DNA from 2 places in the Alteromonas sp. CNT1-28 genome. Region 2 is predicted to be linked to the other one. Evidence: predicted binding sites of a transcription regulator. Region 2 holds the regulator's gene; the other holds the start of a gene.
The links. Region 2 encodes FliA, which starts transcription of late flagellar genes. Its sites were predicted from a motif close to CTAAAGNTNNNNNNNNNNNNGCCGATA; they were not measured.

Region 1 (8,512 bases), on a different contig from region 2:
TTGTGGTATACTTCGCGCCGTTTTTTCTCGAGGAATGAATCCATGCAGGTAATTGAAGGTAATATCAGAGCAACCGGTAAGAAATTTGCTATCGTTGTATCACGCTTTAATAGCTTTGTAGTTGAAAGCTTACTTGAAGGTGCACTAGATACACTAGAGCGTCACGGTGAAGTGAGTGATGACGATATCACGTTAGTACGTGTACCTGGTGCTTACGAGTTACCTGTAGTAGCTAAGAAATTAGCTGAGAAAAAGTCATTTGACGCCATCATCGCACTAGGTGCGGTTATTCGTGGTGGTACGCCACACTTTGATTTTGTAGCAGGCGAATGTAACAAAGGTCTTGCGCAAGTTTCTCTTGAATACGGTGTACCCGTATCATTTGGCGTAATTACAACAGATTCAATTGAACAGGCTATCGAGCGTTCAGGAACCAAAGCGGGCAACAAAGGTGCAGAAGCTGCACTTGGTGCGCTGGAAATGGTTAACGTTATCGATGCTGTTGAAAAGCTTTAAGGTAAACATTAAGTGAAAGTTTCAGCTCGTCGTAAAGCCCGTGAACTCGCTCTGCAAGGCGTGTATTCATGGCAAATGAGTCACAACGATATTCAGCAGGTTGAACTGGCGCTAGCCACCAGTAACGACATGCAAAAGGTAGATATGGCGTATTTCCAAGCTCTGCTTCGCGGTGTTGCACACAACGCAAGTAAGCTTGATGCGACCATCAAGCCTTACCTTGGCCGTTTGCCTGAAGAGTTAGACGCTATTGAAAAAGCAATCTTGCGCATTGCGACGCTGGAACTGACCGAGCGCATTGACGTCCCTTACCGCGTAATTATTAATGAGGCGATTGAGCTTGCTAAAGCATTTGGTGCTGAAGAAAGTCACAAGTTCATTAATGGTGCACTGGACAAAGCAGTGCGCACATTGCGCAAAGACGAGCGCGACTAACCTTACCGTGGCGGCATGGACTGCCGCTAAAAGGGTTTAAAAATTACCGTGAAAGAATTTGATCTTATCGGCCGCTACTTTTCAAACAGCGGCCACAAACGCAAAGACGTTGTTATTGGTATTGGTGATGACTGTGCTGTAACAACGGTTCCTGAAAACCAACAGCTTGCCGTTACCACAGATACCCTGGTTGCAGGTGTGCACTTTTTGAAAGACGCACCGGCGAAGTCTGTTGCGTATAAAACAGTGGCGGTAAACTTAAGCGACCTTGCCGCAATGGGCGCAGAGCCAGCGTGGATTAGCTTATCTCTGTCATTACCGGAAGTGGACGAAGCTTGGCTAGATGACTTTGTTTCGGGCCTTTATGAGCTAACTCAGTACTATTCTGTACAGCTTATCGGTGGCGATACGGTTAAAGGCCCAATGGCGTTCACGATTACAGCTCAAGGCTTCATACCGCCAGGTTCTGAGCTAACGCGTAGCGGCGCTAAGCCAGGTGATTGGCTTTATGTCACGGGAACGCTTGGTGACGCAGGTGCAGGTTTAGACATCCTGCAAAATAAGCTGAGTGTAAGCGGTGAAGCGAAAGATGTCTTGGTAAATCGTCATTACTTCCCAACTCCTCGCGTAGCGGTGGGCACAGCTATCCGACGTATTGCAACGTCGTGCATTGATATCTCTGATGGTTTAATTTCAGATTTAGGTCATATCCTAAAAGCGTCTAATTGCGGTGCAAATGTTCATGTAGAGCGTTTACCGTTGTCACGAGCATTAACAAGCGCGGTTACACCAGAGCAAGCTATCGAATACGCGCTGTCTGCAGGCGATGACTATGAGCTTATCTTCACTGTAAGTGAAGAGCAGCGCGGAAGTCTTGAAACCTCGTTGGCAAGCACAAACGTGAAAGCCACATGTATTGGCCAATTAACCGGTCATAACGGCACACTTTCATTGCTCAAAGACAACGAAAAGTACACACCTGTTAACGTGTCAGGTTACGAGCACGCCTTTTAGGCGGCCTATTTGTCCGACAAAAGCAATAAAAAGGAAAAAGCATGCAGGCTGAGTTTCGCGCTAGAGTGAGTATGAAAAATCCCGTGCATTTTCTCGCACTAGGCTTTGGCAGTGGACTTATTCCTTTCATGCCGGGAACCTTTGGCTCACTTGCTGCGTTGCCCCTACTTATTGCCTGTAGCCAGATTTCCCTAATTTCCTTTATCGCGCTTACGCTGATATTCTCAGTTGTAGGCATTTACCTGTGTGGCAAGACTGCTGACGATATGCAGGTTCACGATCATGGCTCTATAGTGTGGGATGAAATAGCGGGCATGTTTGTGACCTTTCTGTTTGTACCTATTTCAGCGTCCTCTTTACTTGTAGGCTTTGTTCTATTCAGGCTTTTCGATATCTTGAAGCCTTGGCCAATAGGTATCATAGATAAGCGCTTACACGGCGGTACAGGCATTATGCTTGATGATCTTATCGCTGGCGCCATGGCATGCGGTTGTCTACATTTACTAATAGCGTTTTGGCCTGCCGCATTGGCTTTGTTTTAATTCATTACGAATATTCGCCGCCATTTTGTTAGACTTACCTCAAAGGAAAGCCAGTTGACGGTGAGCAAACTATTTACGAAAAAGCCCGCAAAATAGCGGGCTTTTTAATGTCTTAGTAATGATTTTAAAGCTTAATTAGTTAGCGCTTAAACTGCTAGCCGCCGCAATAATACCTTCAGCATCTAAGCCGTGCTCTTTGTACATTTCCTGCTGAGTGCCTTGCAATATAAAGCTATCAGGCAGCCCTAACATCTTCACCGCTTTTAATACGCCATTTTGCTGTAGGTGTTCAAGCACCGCACTGCCAGCTCCCCCCATAATACAGCCGTCTTCCAACGTAATAAGTGCACTGTGCTCACTGGCAGCTTTTAATACTGCGTCGCCGTCTAACGGCTTAATGAAACGCATGTCGATAACGGTAGCGTCAATCGCCTCTGCAGCTTCAAGCGCGTAGGGCAGTAGGCAGCCAAAGTTTAAAATGGCGATACTTTCAGACTTGCCTTTTGATGATTCTCGACACGTACGAGATTTACCAATCTCAAGCTCTGTCATAGCTTCGTCAGGGGTGACACCCATGCCAGCACCGCGAGGGTAACGAACAGCAGCTGGTTTTTGTAGCTTGTGACCCGTGTAGAGCATTTGACGACATTCATTTTCATCTGAAGGCGCCATAACCACCATATTCGGAATACAGCGAAGGAAAGCGATATCAAACGCCCCCTGGTGAGTAGGGCCGTCTGCGCCAACAATACCGGCTCTATCAATGGCAAACAATACGGGTAAGTCTTGAATCGCCACATCGTGAATGAGCTGGTCATAGGCGCGCTGCAGGAACGACGAATAAATAGCAACAACCGCATTCATACCGTCTTTGGCAAGGCCTGCGCCAAAGGTCACCGCGTGCTGTTCAGCAATCGCAACATCGAAATACTGCTCTGGAAAACGCTGAGAAAACTCAACCATGCCTGAACCTTCGCGCATGGCTGGCGTTACCGCCATTAGCTTAGGGTCTTGTGCCGCCATATCACACAGCCATTTCCCAAAGATTGCAGAGTAGGTAGGGGCTGAAGGCTTAGATTTTGGCAAAGCGTTGTCAGCCGGATTGAATTTTGGTACCGCGTGGAACTTGATAGGGTCTTCTTCAGCAACCGCGTAACCTTTACCTTTCTTGGTGACTACGTGAAGTAGCTGCGGGCCGTCAAACTTGCGCATATTGCGTAGCGTATCGACAACACCATTTACGTCGTGGCCATCGATAGGGCCAATGTAGTTAAAGCCAAGCTCTTCAAATATCGTGCCCGGGACAACCATGCCTTTAATGTGTTCTTCTGCACGGCTGGCAAACTCCTTAATAGGAGGTACATTGCTTAGCAGCTTTTTGCCGCCATCGCGTATAGAGTTGAAAAAGTTGCCTGTAAGCAAGCGAGCTAAGTGACTGTTCAACGCACCTACGTTTTCAGAAATAGACATTTCGTTGTCGTTAAGTACAACTACCATGTCTTTCTTGATATCACCAGCGTGATTAAGGGCTTCAAACGCCATACCAGCGGTCATAGCACCGTCGCCAATTACCGCTACAACCTTTCTGTTTTTGCCTTCTTTTTCGGCAGCCACAGCCATGCCCAGCCCTGCACTAATCGATGTAGACGAATGACCAACTGCAAAGGTGTCGTAGTCGCTCTCAGGCGGCCATGGGAAAGGGTGCAGACCATTCTTTTGGCGAATGGTGCTCATGCGCTCTGCACGACCTGTAAGGATTTTGTGCGGATAAGCTTGGTGACCTACATCCCACAGCAGTCGATCGAAGGGGGTGTCGTACACATAGTGCAAAGCGACGGTCAGTTCCACTGTGCCTAAACCAGATGCAAAGTGCCCACTAGTTTGGCTTACGCTGTTAAGTAAGTACTCACGCAACTCATCGGCGAGCTCGCGTAATTTGTCTTGGGGCAACTGCCTCAATTTATCGGGTGTTTGCGCAAGCGCAAGCGTTGGGTAATGTTGGAGATCTAAACTCATGTACTTATTATCTTTTTCAACATGGCGCGTGGCTAATGGTCGCGTTTTACCAAAAGCTCGCTAAACGCAATTAAACTGTCAGTATTGTAGGGTAAACGCGCCAATGCTTGAAGTGCATTATCGTGAAGCATTTCTAATTCTTGTTTAGCGCCTGTAATACCAAGTTTGGCTGGAAAGGTATTTTTCCCTAACGCTTCGTCTGACCCCGCGGGCTTACCTAATTTTTCGCTACTGCCTTCCACATCTAAAATATCGTCTTGAACTTGGAAAGCTAGCCCAATATCCGCGGCATAAGCCATTAAGTCAATTTTAGTTTGAGGCAGTAAGCCTTCACTAACAATGGCGACCATTTCTACGCAGGCTTTTAACAATGCACCGGTTTTCAATCTATGCAGCTGTTTTAGTTCTTCTAGCGAGATGGTTTTGCCGGTGCTGGCTAAATCGATAGCTTGCCCACCGCACATACCTATGTAACCCGCACTTTTCGCAAGTACAGACAGTAACTGGCTACGCTTTGTTTCAGCATACGTGCTTAATGGAGCATCAGCTAACACTGTAAATGCAAGTGCCTGCAGCGCATCGCCAGCTAAAATAGCGGTAGCCTCATCAAAGGCAATATGGCAGGTTGGCATACCGCGGCGCAAGTCGTCGTCGTCCATGGCTGGTAAATCGTCGTGGACTAACGAGTAGGCGTGCACACATTCAATGGCCATACTAATAGCCATTTGGTCTTTTTTGGGCACGTCTAGGGTGTTACCTACTACTTGAACAAGTAGTGGCCGCATCCGTTTACCGCCAGCAAGTAAGGCGTGACGCATTGCGTCTTTCAAGCGCGGCGCGTAATCGGGTAATTCGTCAATTAATGTAAGAAGAGATGCATCAGTTTGCTGTTTAACTTGCTGATGCAAAGCAGAAAAATTCATAGATTGCCTGTTAGTTAAAAATGAACGATTTATGGCTGTTCACTTTCAGGAAGAGGGTGGAGCGTTTCTTCGCCTTGTTCACTGAGCAGTATCTTTACTTTTTGCTCGGCGTTTTCAAGAGATTGTTGGCCTTGGCGGGAAAGTGCTATACCGCGCTCAAATTTTTCTAGTGCTTTATTAAGAGGCAGATCACCGCTTTCCATTTCGTTAACGATAGCTTCTAGTTCTGATAAAGTTTCTTCAAAAGACGCTGATGCTTTTTCTGTCGTCATAAAAACACTCAATATAGTGGCCAAAATACGTGTACCGCGCACATTAACCGAGGGTTGCACAAGGGTCAAATGGTTTGTCCGTATATCGCCTATATCACAGTAACATAGCTTTTTTTTCATCCAGTTCAAAAGGCAACATACAAGCAAATTGTGCTATATTCGATGCAGGGTTCACTAACCTTTCAGAAGTAACCGTGTTATTTACTGTGAAGGAAAAAGTAAGGCGCTGAAAAAGCGCTAGGTATTTTAGTTTAGAAAAAAGACAAAGCTGCGCTTTTGCATAGAACCTACTTCATAATAAACAAATAAATGTGATATTTTTCAATAATGTCGTTTTAGTATTTCTATCTTTTGCCGATAGGGTATTTGTACACTAACAGCACTGACTGCGCATAAATGGGGAAGAGTGAGTGGATTTAGCAACCGTCATAGGTATGTTGGGCGCCATTGGTTTCATAGTTATGGCTATGATTCTGGGCGGCAGCTTGGGCATGTTCATCGACGTGCAATCAATACTTATTGTATTCGGGGGAACACTATTTGTTGTCCTATCTCAGTTTACGTTGGGCCAATTCTTCAGTGCGGGTAAAGTTGCTGGCAAAGCATTCATGTTCAAAATTGAAACGCCTGAAGAGCTTATCGAGAAGATTGTTGAAATGGCAGACGCTGCGCGAAAAGGCGGGTTTCTGGCACTAGAAGAAGCGGAAATTTCAAATGAGTTCATGCAAAAAGGTGTGGACATGCTGGTTGACGGCCACGACATTGAAGTGGTGAGAGAAACGTTAGCTAAAGATATTTCTATGACAACGGAAAGGCATGAGTTCGGCGCTTCTATATTTAAAGGAATGGGTGACGTAGCACCAGCGATGGGTATGATTGGTACTTTGATCGGTCTGGTTGCCATGCTTTCAAACATGGATGACCCTAAAGCCATCGGCCCTGCTATGGCGGTAGCGCTATTAACCACGCTTTATGGTGCCTTTTTTGCCAACGTCGTGTGTTTGCCAATTGCCTTTAAACTGGCGGTAAGAGCCGGTGAAGAGAAGTTAAACCAGAGTCTTGTTCTTGACGGTATTGTGGGTATAGCCGATGGCCAGAACCCACGTGTTATCGAAGGGGTATTAAAGAACTACCTTGCGGCGAGTAAACGCGGAAGCGCAGAGGAAGAGTAATGGCCGAAGAAGAATGCCCAAAATGTCCCCCCGAGGGGCTTCCAGCCTGGATGGGAACCTTCGCAGACCTGATGTCGTTGCTTATGTGCTTCTTTGTACTGCTACTTTCGTTTTCGGAAATGGACGTACTGAAGTTTAAACAAATTGCGGGCTCTATGAAGTTTGCTTTTGGTGTGCAAAATAAAATTGAAGTAAAAGATATTCCAAAGGGTACCAGTGTTATTGCAATGGAGTTTCGACCTGGCAAGCCTGACCCTACGCCTATTGAGTCCATTCAGCAGCAAACCAACGAAATGACCCAACAAATGCTGGAATTTCAGGCTGGTAACGAAGACTCTGCCGGCGGAAGGCAGAAGCAGCGCGGCGAGCAGCGTGGCGGACAATCTCAACAAACGGCTACAGAATCGTCTTCATCGGCTGAACAAAGCACCGATCAGTCGCAAATGGCTGAACTGATGAAAAAAGTGGCTCAGCAGCTCGAAAAACAAATTCTAGATGGTTCGGTGGAAATGGAATCGTTGGGTCAGCAGTTAACCATTCGAATCCGTGAAAACGGTTCCTTTTCGGCGGGCTCGGCCTTTTTGCAGCCCCAATTCCAACCGGTGTTGAGAAAAATAGGTACGCTGTTGGCGGATGTGCCTGGAGAAATCGAAATTTCAGGGCACAGTGACGGCCAGCATATTGCTAATGAACTCTATCGTTCTAATTGGGACTTGTCAGCGCAGCGCGCTGTAGCGGTCGCTGAAGCCATGCGGACCGCGCCAGGGTTTGACGAAAGTCGTATGTCGGTAGTGGGTAAGGCAGATACCGATCCAATTGTAGAAAATGCCACTACACCTTCAGACCGAGCGCAAAATCGTCGCGTTGAAATTAATATTAATCAGGGTAAGCCAATGCTGTCTAAGCCTATATCAGTTGTAGATGAGTAGTGCTTTGACCTAGTGTCAGCTTCAAACAAGAAAGCGGCGCCAAAAGGGCGCCGCTTTTTTGTCACTACTATCGATAATTAGCGTTGTTAAACACGAGCCAAATCAAGTCTGTAATGAGGCTTTGAAATCACAAGCTGAACGGTACTGATTGTTCTTTCTAAAAAACCACCTTCACAATATTTCAGGTAGTAGGTCCACATTCGCATAAAACGCTCGTCATAACCGTCGTTTAAAAGCTCATCTTTTGCAGAAATAAATGCTTCATACCAATGGTTCAATGTTTTCGCATAGTCAATCCCGATGTCGTGTAAGTCACGAATCATCATATTAGTATACTTTTTCAGGTGAGCGTTAAGCTGGTGCTGAGAAGGTAAAAATCCACCCGGAAAGATATATTTCTGAATAAAGTCGACACTATTTGAATAGCTGTCGTAACGTCTGTCATCAATGGTTATTGACTGAAGCAGCATTAGGCCGTCGTCTTTTAAAAGTGACGAGCATTTCTCAAAGAAATTTCCTAAAAATTGTTTGCCTACAGCTTCAATCATCTCGATAGACACGAGCTTATCGTACTTGCCTTCAAGTAGGCGATAATCCTTTTTCAGCAAAGTGATTTTGCTTTCAAGTCCTTCTCGGGCAATCCATTCTTTTGCCCATGCATGCTGCTCTTCTGAAATGGTAGTGGTCGTTACG
Region 2 (8,512 bases):
CGATAACCTTGTCACACGCTGCAAGAGCGTTAACCATCAGCACCCCAAGCACTGGAGGGCAATCGATGATAGCAACATCGAATTCCCCTGCGATTTTTGCCAACGCTTTTTTTAGGACTAAGCCCATACCTTGTTCGCTACCCATCGTTCTATCTAAGGTCGCGAGCGCCATTGTTGCAGGAAGCACATATAAGTTGTCTAACTTTGTCGGGCACAGACAATCCATAACATTATCGGCCGTAATGTCATTAGACTTAATAAAAATATCGTAAACTGAATGACTTGACGCTTCTGCATCGATACCGAAGTAATAACTCAGCGATGCATGTGGATCAGTATCAATCATGAGCACTCGCTTGCCTTGCTGTGCAAGCAAGCCGCCAAGGCTCACCGTAGTGGTAGTCTTTCCTACACCACCTTTCTGATTCGCTACTGTCCACACTTTCATATTTGCTGTTCCATTACTGTTCAAACTGCTATCGCATTTCGGTTTGAACGCAACTGCTCATATCATCAATGTTTATATTTTTACTGGATATATTGGCAACGGCTACAGCTTGAGGCATACCATACACAACACAGGAATCTTGGTCTTGAGCCCAAATCGTTGCGCCTTTTTCCTTGAGCATTCGGCATCCTTCTCTGCCGTCAGCCCCCATACCCGTTAATATAATTCCTAATACGTCCGCACCATAAGCTTTAGCCAGAGAACTGAAAGTGAGATCAACACTGGGCTTATAATTCACCTTATCACTCGCACTTGCATCAGCAATGGCAATGCGTTTATTCGCACCTATGGTTTCTAGCAACATTTGCTTCCCACCGGGAGCAAGATACGCATGACCTGGTTTTAGAATGTCGCCGTGCTCGGCTTCTTTTACTCTAATTTTACAGTTTGTGTCTAAACGCTGTGCAAATGCCGTAGTAAATGTTCCAGGCATGTGTTGTACAAGCAAAATGGGGTATGGAAACTCTGCAGGTAAAGGAGACAGCACTTTTTGAAGCGCCACAGGCCCGCCTGTAGAAGCCCCAATTGCCAAACACTTGTAGTGCTTTCCCGTCGCTCTTACAGACGAAACGGTTGGTTGTTTGGCTGCGTCTTTATGCCCTGATAGCAACCCTGATGTTTTAAAGAACGCCTGCTTTGGCGCATTATCAGGAAGCTTTCTTGCCTCTGTAGAGCGAAACGACGGACGCTTAAGACCAATACCACGACGCGCTATTAAGCGTACTTTTGTACACAACAAGCGCGATGCATCTTTTCTGTCCTGCGCGATATCTTCAAATTTCTTCGGTAAGAAATCGAGCGCGCCCGCTTCTAACGCATCTAATGTCGCTTGCGCACCATGATGCGTAAGCGAAGAAAACATAAGAATAGGTGTAGGCCGTTTGTCCATTATGGCCTTTACAGCTGAAATGCCGTCCATGACAGGCATTTCAACATCCATCGTTATCACATCCGGCTTAAGCGCTTCTGCTTTTTCAAGTGCATCGCGCCCATTTCTCGCTTCCCCAACAACTTCAAGTTCCCTATCGCCATCGAGTATTTCTTTTACTCGACGACGATAAAAAGTCGAGTCGTCCACGACAAGGACTTTAAAGACCATGGATTATTATTCCTGTTAATTCATCGCCTTACTTGATGGGTTTACGCGCATACCGTTTAAGCAGGCTCGGAATATCTAAAATTAGTGCAATTCCACCGTCTGATGTAATCGTGGCTCCCGCCATACCAGGCGTGCCTTGCAATAATGCATCAAGAGGTTTAATAACCACTTCTTCTTGGCCTATTAGCGCGTCTACTACGAATCCTACTTGTTGTGTACCAATTTGCACTACAACAACGTGTCCCTTTTCTCTATCGATGTTTTTGGGACCTCGAATCAACCATTCACCAAGGAAGAACAACGGAATTGCTTTTGAGCGAACTATCATTGTTAGTTGGCCATCGACCGTGTTGGTCTTTTTGATGTCCATATTTATTATTTCGTTCACCGCACCTAATGGTAACGCAAAGGTTTGTTTTCCTACAACAATCATTAGCGTAGGAAGAATGGCTAGCGTTAGCGGAACTTTGATATCCAGTCGCGTGCCTTTTCCTAGCTGTGAATCAATGTTCACGGTGCCGTTAAGTTGGTTAATTTTGGTCTTAACCACGTCCATGCCCACACCGCGACCAGAAATATCACTAATTTCTGTTTTGGTTGAGAACCCTGGCGCGAATATCAAGTTAAACGCTTCAACATCCGACATACGTGCAGCTGCGTCTGCGTCTAGTACACCGCGACTAATAGCAATTTCTTTAAGCTTTTCAGGATCCATGCCTTTACCATCATCTTCGATGGTTAGAAGAATATGATCGCCTTCTTGAGATGCCGATAGCTGAACCGTACCCATACGCGGTTTACCCGCTGCAGCACGATCATCAGGCATTTCAATACCATGGTCGACGGAGTTTCTCACCAAATGCACAAGTGGATCGGCCAGTGCTTCAACCAGGTTTTTATCTAAATCAGTTTCCTCACCCACAAGCTCAAGGGTGATTTCTTTTTTCAAGCTTCTAGCGAGGTCTCGAACAACGCGAGGGAAACGACCAAACACCTTCTTGATAGGTTGCATGCGGGTTTTCATTACCGCACCTTGCAAGTCGCCCGTTACCACATCTAAGTTGGCAATGGCTTTGGACATGCTTTCGTCGTTACTGTTGATACCCAAGCTTATTAGCCTGTTTCTCACTAGTACGAGTTCACCCACCATGTTCATAATTTGGTCAAGGCGCTTGGTATCTACACGTACTGTAGTCTCAGCAGGAGGCGCAGTTGGTGCCGCCTTCTTCTCATCTTTTTTAGGCGCTGCTTTTGGTGCAGCAGGTGCGCTTGCTTTAGCTGGCGCTGCGGCGCTAGGAGCAGGCGTCGCTTTTGGCGCAGCTTGTTTCGCTTTTTGAACCGCTTCTGTTGCTGCCTTATCTACAGGAGGCTCTGGCGCCTTTGAAACGGCTCCCTGCTTGGTAGGCCCTTGCCCTGAGCCATGTAGTTGGTCAAGCAGTGCTTCAAATTCGTCATCGGTGATTTCTTCATCACCAGCTGCACTCGGCGTAACTGGTGCTGGAGCTGGTGTATTTGCCTTTGGCGTAGCTTCTTCACCACCAAACTTGCCTTTGCCATGTAAATCATCGAGCAGCGCTTCAAATTCTTCGTCGGTGATATCGTCGTTATCACTAGCGGCAGCAGGTGCAGCAGCCTTTGCAGGTTCGCTTTTAGCCGCTGAGGACTGTCCTGGTGCCCCAGAGCCATGAAGCTCATCAAGCAGCGCTTCAAACTCATCTTCAGTGATTTCGTCAATACCGCCGCTATCACCAGAACTTGGTGCCTGTGCAGTAGGCTCTTCAACAACTAATTCTGGCTCTTCAATCGCGGGCTCAGGTTCTGACGCCGGCGCGCTTTGTTCACCAAAAATATTCTCATCTGGAGATTCCGGGCGACTTAGTTTGTGTAACAAGTCTACTAGGTGTGCATCTGCTGGCTCTAATGGATCCCGAGCTTTCACTCGTTCAAACATTTCAACCACCACATCTGTGGCTTGCAGAATAATATCCATCAATTCAGGGGTTAGTGTTCGTTGACCGTTACGCATTACGTCAAAGACGTTTTCCGCACCGTGACAAATTTCTACTAACTCGGTAAGAGACAGGAACCCTGCTCCCCCTTTAACTGTGTGATAACCACGGAAAATTGCATTCAGCAAATCCGCATCTTCAGGATTGTTCTCAAGATCAACGAGCTGTTCTTGTAATTGTTCAAGTATCTCTCCAGCCTCAACTAGAAAGTCCTGTAATATATCCTCGTCAACATCAAACGACATGCGCCCGCTCCCCTAAAAACCTAAGCTAGACAGAAGATCATCTACATCATCTTGGCCTGACACGACGTCGTCGCGCTTATCGGCATCAATGATAGGGCCTTCTGCCTCTACACCATCAACCTTATCGGCCTTAACGCTGGATGGTTTAGTTTGTTCTGCACCGTCGCGTTCACCAAACATGGTAAGCATGTTAACTAAGCTGTCTTCCACTTCTTTAACCAAGTCGATAACGCGGCGAATAACCTGACCAGTTAAGTCTTGATAACCTTGAGCCATCAATACTTCTGTAAGTAACTGTGTAAGTTTAGCTGACTGTGCCGAACCTTCTTCCAACAATTCGTCTAAGTCTGCGCATAAAGCCTTGAATTCACCCAACTCTATTTGGCGATTCATCAGCTTTTTCCACTCAGGCATAACCTTTTCGATGCGCGCCGACAGCATTTCAGCTATAGGCATGCTCGCTTCAACGGCATCCATAGTAGTATTAGCAGCTTTTTCAGTTTCTTCAATTACGTAGGTTAGGCGGGATTGTGCATCGGGAATATCATCGGTCGCGAGATTTTTAATGCGGTCGTCTATTTGGAAATTATTCAGCGCGTCATGGAGCTGACGCGTCAGTTTCCCTACTTCGGCAAATAACTCAACGTTTTCTTTCATTGAGGCCGCTTCTAATAGGGCATTGGCTGAAGCGTTGTCACCCTCTTCAAGGTAGGTGACAAGCTGTTTTGCTTCTTCCAACGAAATTGGAACGTTTACATTCGTTGACATCCAGTAAACCTCATTTCTCTGGTGAGCGTCTGGATCAACCTAAACGTTCGAATATTTTATCTAATTTTTCTTTAAGTGTTGCTGCAGTGAACGGCTTAACAACGTAGCCATTAACACCTGCTTGCGCGGCGGCAACAATTTGCTCTTTCTTCGCTTCAGCAGTAACCATAAGTACTGGTAGGTGCTTGAGCTTGTCATCGGCTCTAATCGCGCGAAGCAAGTCAATACCCTGCATACCAGGCATGTTCCAATCGGTAACTACGAAATCGAAATCACCTTGCTGCAACATAGGCAATGCAGTACTTCCGTCATCCGCTTCCTGGATGTTGGAAAAACCCAAATCTTTAAGTAGGTTTTTGATGATACGTCTCATGGTAGAAAAATCATCGACCACGAGAATTTTCATGCTTTTGTCCAAAATAGCCTCCAGTGAGGGGTTAATTGTTATTAATTTCTATTCTTCGTCAGCTTGCCACGACTTCATTCGTGATTTGAGTTTTAACATGGCCTGACTGTGAATTTGACTGACTCTCGATTCACTTACATCAAGAACCTCACCAATTTCTCTTAGGTTCAGCTCTTCATCATAATACAGCGAAAGTACAATCGCTTCTCTTTCAGGTAATGTCGTAATTGCATGGGCAAGCGCTTTTTGGAAAGCGCCTTGCATTAAATCTTCCAGTGGTGCGTCGCTACCTCGATTTTGCTCTGTCGAAATAACATCTTCTGACACACCTAAATCTTCAATACCTACCAGCTTTCCGGCATTTACTTCATTAAGCATTTGGTGATAGTCCTGCAAGCTTACATTAAGCCTATCAGCAATATCAGAATCTCTAGCATCGCGGCCTGTTTCGCTTTCTACTTGCGAAATTGCTTCAGTGATCGCTCGGCCATTTCGGTGGACTGAACGCGGTGTCCAATCCCCTTTGCGAATTTCATCTAGCATAGCACCGCGAATGCGAATACCGGCAAACGTTTCAAAGCTGGCTCCTTTTGAACCATCAAAGTTTCGTGCGGCTTCTAATAATCCAATCATGCCTGATTGAATTAAATCGTCTACGAGAACACTAGCCGGCAATCGCGCTATCAAGTGATGCGCTATACGCTTAACCAATGGCGCATGTCTTTCGACTAACTGCGCTTTATCGGTTTGTTGTTGATAAGCGGCTGCCTTGCTGTTCAACGCTGACTTCCTACGGCTTTTTCTGCAACTAACTGTTCAATAAAGAACTCTAAATGGCCACCTGGCTGCGCTGGAATAGGCCATGTTAAGGCTTTACTCGCCAACTGTGTTATTGCAACGGCTGCCGGTGAACCTGGGTAAGCATCGACAATGGCTGTTTGTTTACGCACTGCTTTACGAATGTTCTCGTCAAACGGTACTGTCGCCACTAATTCTAGTGCAACATCTAAAAAACGCCCTGTCACTTTGCTTAATTTACTAAATAGCTCTTGGCCTTCTCGCACGTCGCGCACCATATTAGCCACAACTTTGAAGCGGAAAACACCGTGCTCTCTATTCAGAATTTTTATCAATGCATACGCATCTGTCAATGAAGTAGGCTCGTCACACACAACGACCATGATGTCTTGTGAGGCTTTTGAAAAGCTCAACACCATGTCTGAAATACCTGCCGCTGTATCAACGATAAGCACGTCAATTTGCGAGCGCAGCTCACTAAAGGCACGAATTAGGCCAGCGTGTTGCGTTGGCGACAATTCTGCCATCGACTGCGTGCCTGATGTGGCAGGGGCAATCTTTATTCCGTGCGGACCGGTCACTAATACTTCATCAAGTGTACATTCGCCGGAAAGCACGTGGGATAAGTTTTTCTCAACACGCAAACCTAACATAACGTCTACGTTAGCAAGACCGAGGTCCGCATCGAGAACCATTACACGTTTACCTTGCTTCGCCATGGCGATAGCGGTGTTCAATGTAATGTTTGTTTTACCTACGCCACCTTTGCCACCGGTGACGGCGATTACTTTGATTAACCGTGATTGCTTCATTTTTCTTAAGCTACTCGCTTGGTCGTCAATCATACTGCTTATGCTGTTTTAATTGCGTTGTTACCACTAGTATGATTCAAACCGTACTTTTTATAAAGCTTTGCAGCAGCGGAAACCAAAGATTTCGCTTCTGCAATCTTAATGTCTTCAGGTACTTTTTGACCATCGGTGACATAACTAACCGGTAATTGGTATTCAACCGCTGCACTAAGCACCTCTCCTAAAGAGTAGCACTCATCTAACTTTGTGAAAATACAGCCACTTAGTTCAATATCATCATACGCTTGAATGATTCTCTGCAAAGCAGGATATTGCGTATTTGCTTGCGCTACCAAATATTTTTTAACATTTGGCATTTGTCCGTTATCAAACTGCTTAATTTGTTTAATTAATCGACTATCTCTTTGACTAAATCCAGCCGTATCAATCAATACTAGTCGCTTATGACGAAGTTGGAATAATAAATCCGCAAGTTCTTCACTAGTCTGCGCTTTTCTCACCGTGCAGCCAATAATCTTTCCGTATGTCGCTAGCTGCTCATAGGCGGCAATTCTATACGTATCGATGGTAATCATCGCAACCGACTCTGCACCGTATTTCTGCGCATAGCGGGCAGCAAGTTTCGCAACGGTAGTTGTTTTACCGGTACCTGTTGGTCCTACTAATGCAACAGCACCTTGTGCGCTAAGTATATCGTTTCCTGTCACATTTATGCGATTAGCCAATAGGTTAAGAAGATATACCCATGCATCTCGTTCGTTGTAATGTGACGGCGTATAGCTAATAAGCTGCTTCGCTAACGCGTTGCTTAACCCCATATCGGTTAAACGGGTGATTAGATATTGATGAACAGGTTTTTGACGTTTGTTCTTAGCTTCCATCAAGTCGGCCACTTGATATTGCAATACATCGCGAAGAGACGCTAGCTCTTCCTTGATTTGCGCAAGCTCCGCTGACTGCGTCACAGAGGTATCATCCATACTTGACGCTTGATGCTCTGGGAAAGCGTTCTGACGAACTGGTTCATGAGAAGACTGCTGAGCTTCTACGTCGTCAATAAAGGCTTCTGAGAAGTCTAAGTGCGAAGCAATTTCATTGGCGTGCTTAGCATTCGCTGTCATTGGTTGGTTAGGTTGCGCGGGACTCGCCACGCCATTATTTCCACCGTGCTGCTTTTCTAGCAGTGCTTTAAGGCTATCAGGACCGTCGTCACCAATGATTTCGCTCAAGCTAGGCACTGCCTTTTGACCGGGTGTTTTTGCAGCGGCTTGTGGAGACGCTTTCGTCGTAAACAACTTCGCTTCGGGTTCTTTGTCGTAGGCTGCGACAAGCTCAATACCGTCAGCGACTTTGCGATTTGACATGATCACAGCGTCACTGCCCAATTCAGCTTTAACTTGGCTTAACGCCTCACGCATATCTTTGCCGAAGAAACGTCTAATTTTCATTGCAACCTCTCCAATCACCCAGTGTCAGATTATTGACCGACCGAACTGACTATTTTTATTTGTTTGTCGTCAGGCACTTCTTGGTAAGACAGAACATGAAGCCCAACAACCGAATATTTTAAGAAGCGAGACAGAACGGGTCGTAGCATGCCTGAGGTAAGGAGTACTGCAGGCTCTCCTTCTAACTCTTGCTGCTGACTTGCTTGCTGCAATGATTTTTGCAGCTTGTCTGCCAGACCTGGTTCTATGCCAGCGCCATCTTCGCCACCTGCTTGAAGTGACTGGTGCAACATCTGTTCCAACTCTGGCGCCAAGGTTATGACAGGTATCTCTTTTGCACCTTGCGTAATTTCTTGGACAATTAAACGTTTAAGGGCAATACGCACTGCAGACACTAAAACATCGGGGTCTTGGCTGCG

Region 1: a site for FliA is predicted at 6,052-6,078, ahead of pomA (flagellar motor protein PomA). Genes of this name have one in related genera too.

The regions. Positions count from the first base shown of each region.
Region 1 is NZ_JAKREZ010000011.1:62,838-71,349, forward strand. Features, by position in the region: gene ribE (6,7-dimethyl-8-ribityllumazine synthase) at 43-516, shown strand; gene nusB (transcription antitermination factor NusB) at 529-951, shown strand; gene thiL (thiamine-phosphate kinase) at 1,000-1,965, shown strand; gene MHN02_RS09530 (phosphatidylglycerophosphatase A) at 2,007-2,507, shown strand; gene dxs (1-deoxy-D-xylulose-5-phosphate synthase) at 2,643-4,523, opposite strand; gene MHN02_RS09540 (farnesyl diphosphate synthase) at 4,556-5,446, opposite strand; gene xseB (exodeoxyribonuclease VII small subunit) at 5,476-5,718, opposite strand; gene pomA (flagellar motor protein PomA) at 6,129-6,890, shown strand; gene MHN02_RS09555 (flagellar motor protein MotB) at 6,890-7,819, shown strand; gene MHN02_RS09560 (cyclopropane-fatty-acyl-phospholipid synthase family protein) at 7,906-8,512, opposite strand, start outside.
Region 2 is NZ_JAKREZ010000002.1:199,157-207,668, reverse strand. Features, by position in the region: gene MHN02_RS02625 (ParA family protein) at 1-448, opposite strand, end outside; gene MHN02_RS02620 (chemotaxis response regulator protein-glutamate methylesterase) at 477-1,607, opposite strand; gene MHN02_RS02615 (chemotaxis protein CheA) at 1,636-3,861, opposite strand; gene MHN02_RS02610 (protein phosphatase CheZ) at 3,874-4,629, opposite strand; gene cheY (chemotaxis response regulator CheY) at 4,664-5,047, opposite strand; gene MHN02_RS02600 (RNA polymerase sigma factor FliA) at 5,084-5,815, opposite strand; gene MHN02_RS02595 (MinD/ParA family protein) at 5,812-6,678, opposite strand; gene flhF (flagellar biosynthesis protein FlhF) at 6,684-8,093, opposite strand; gene flhA (flagellar biosynthesis protein FlhA) at 8,123-8,512, opposite strand, start outside.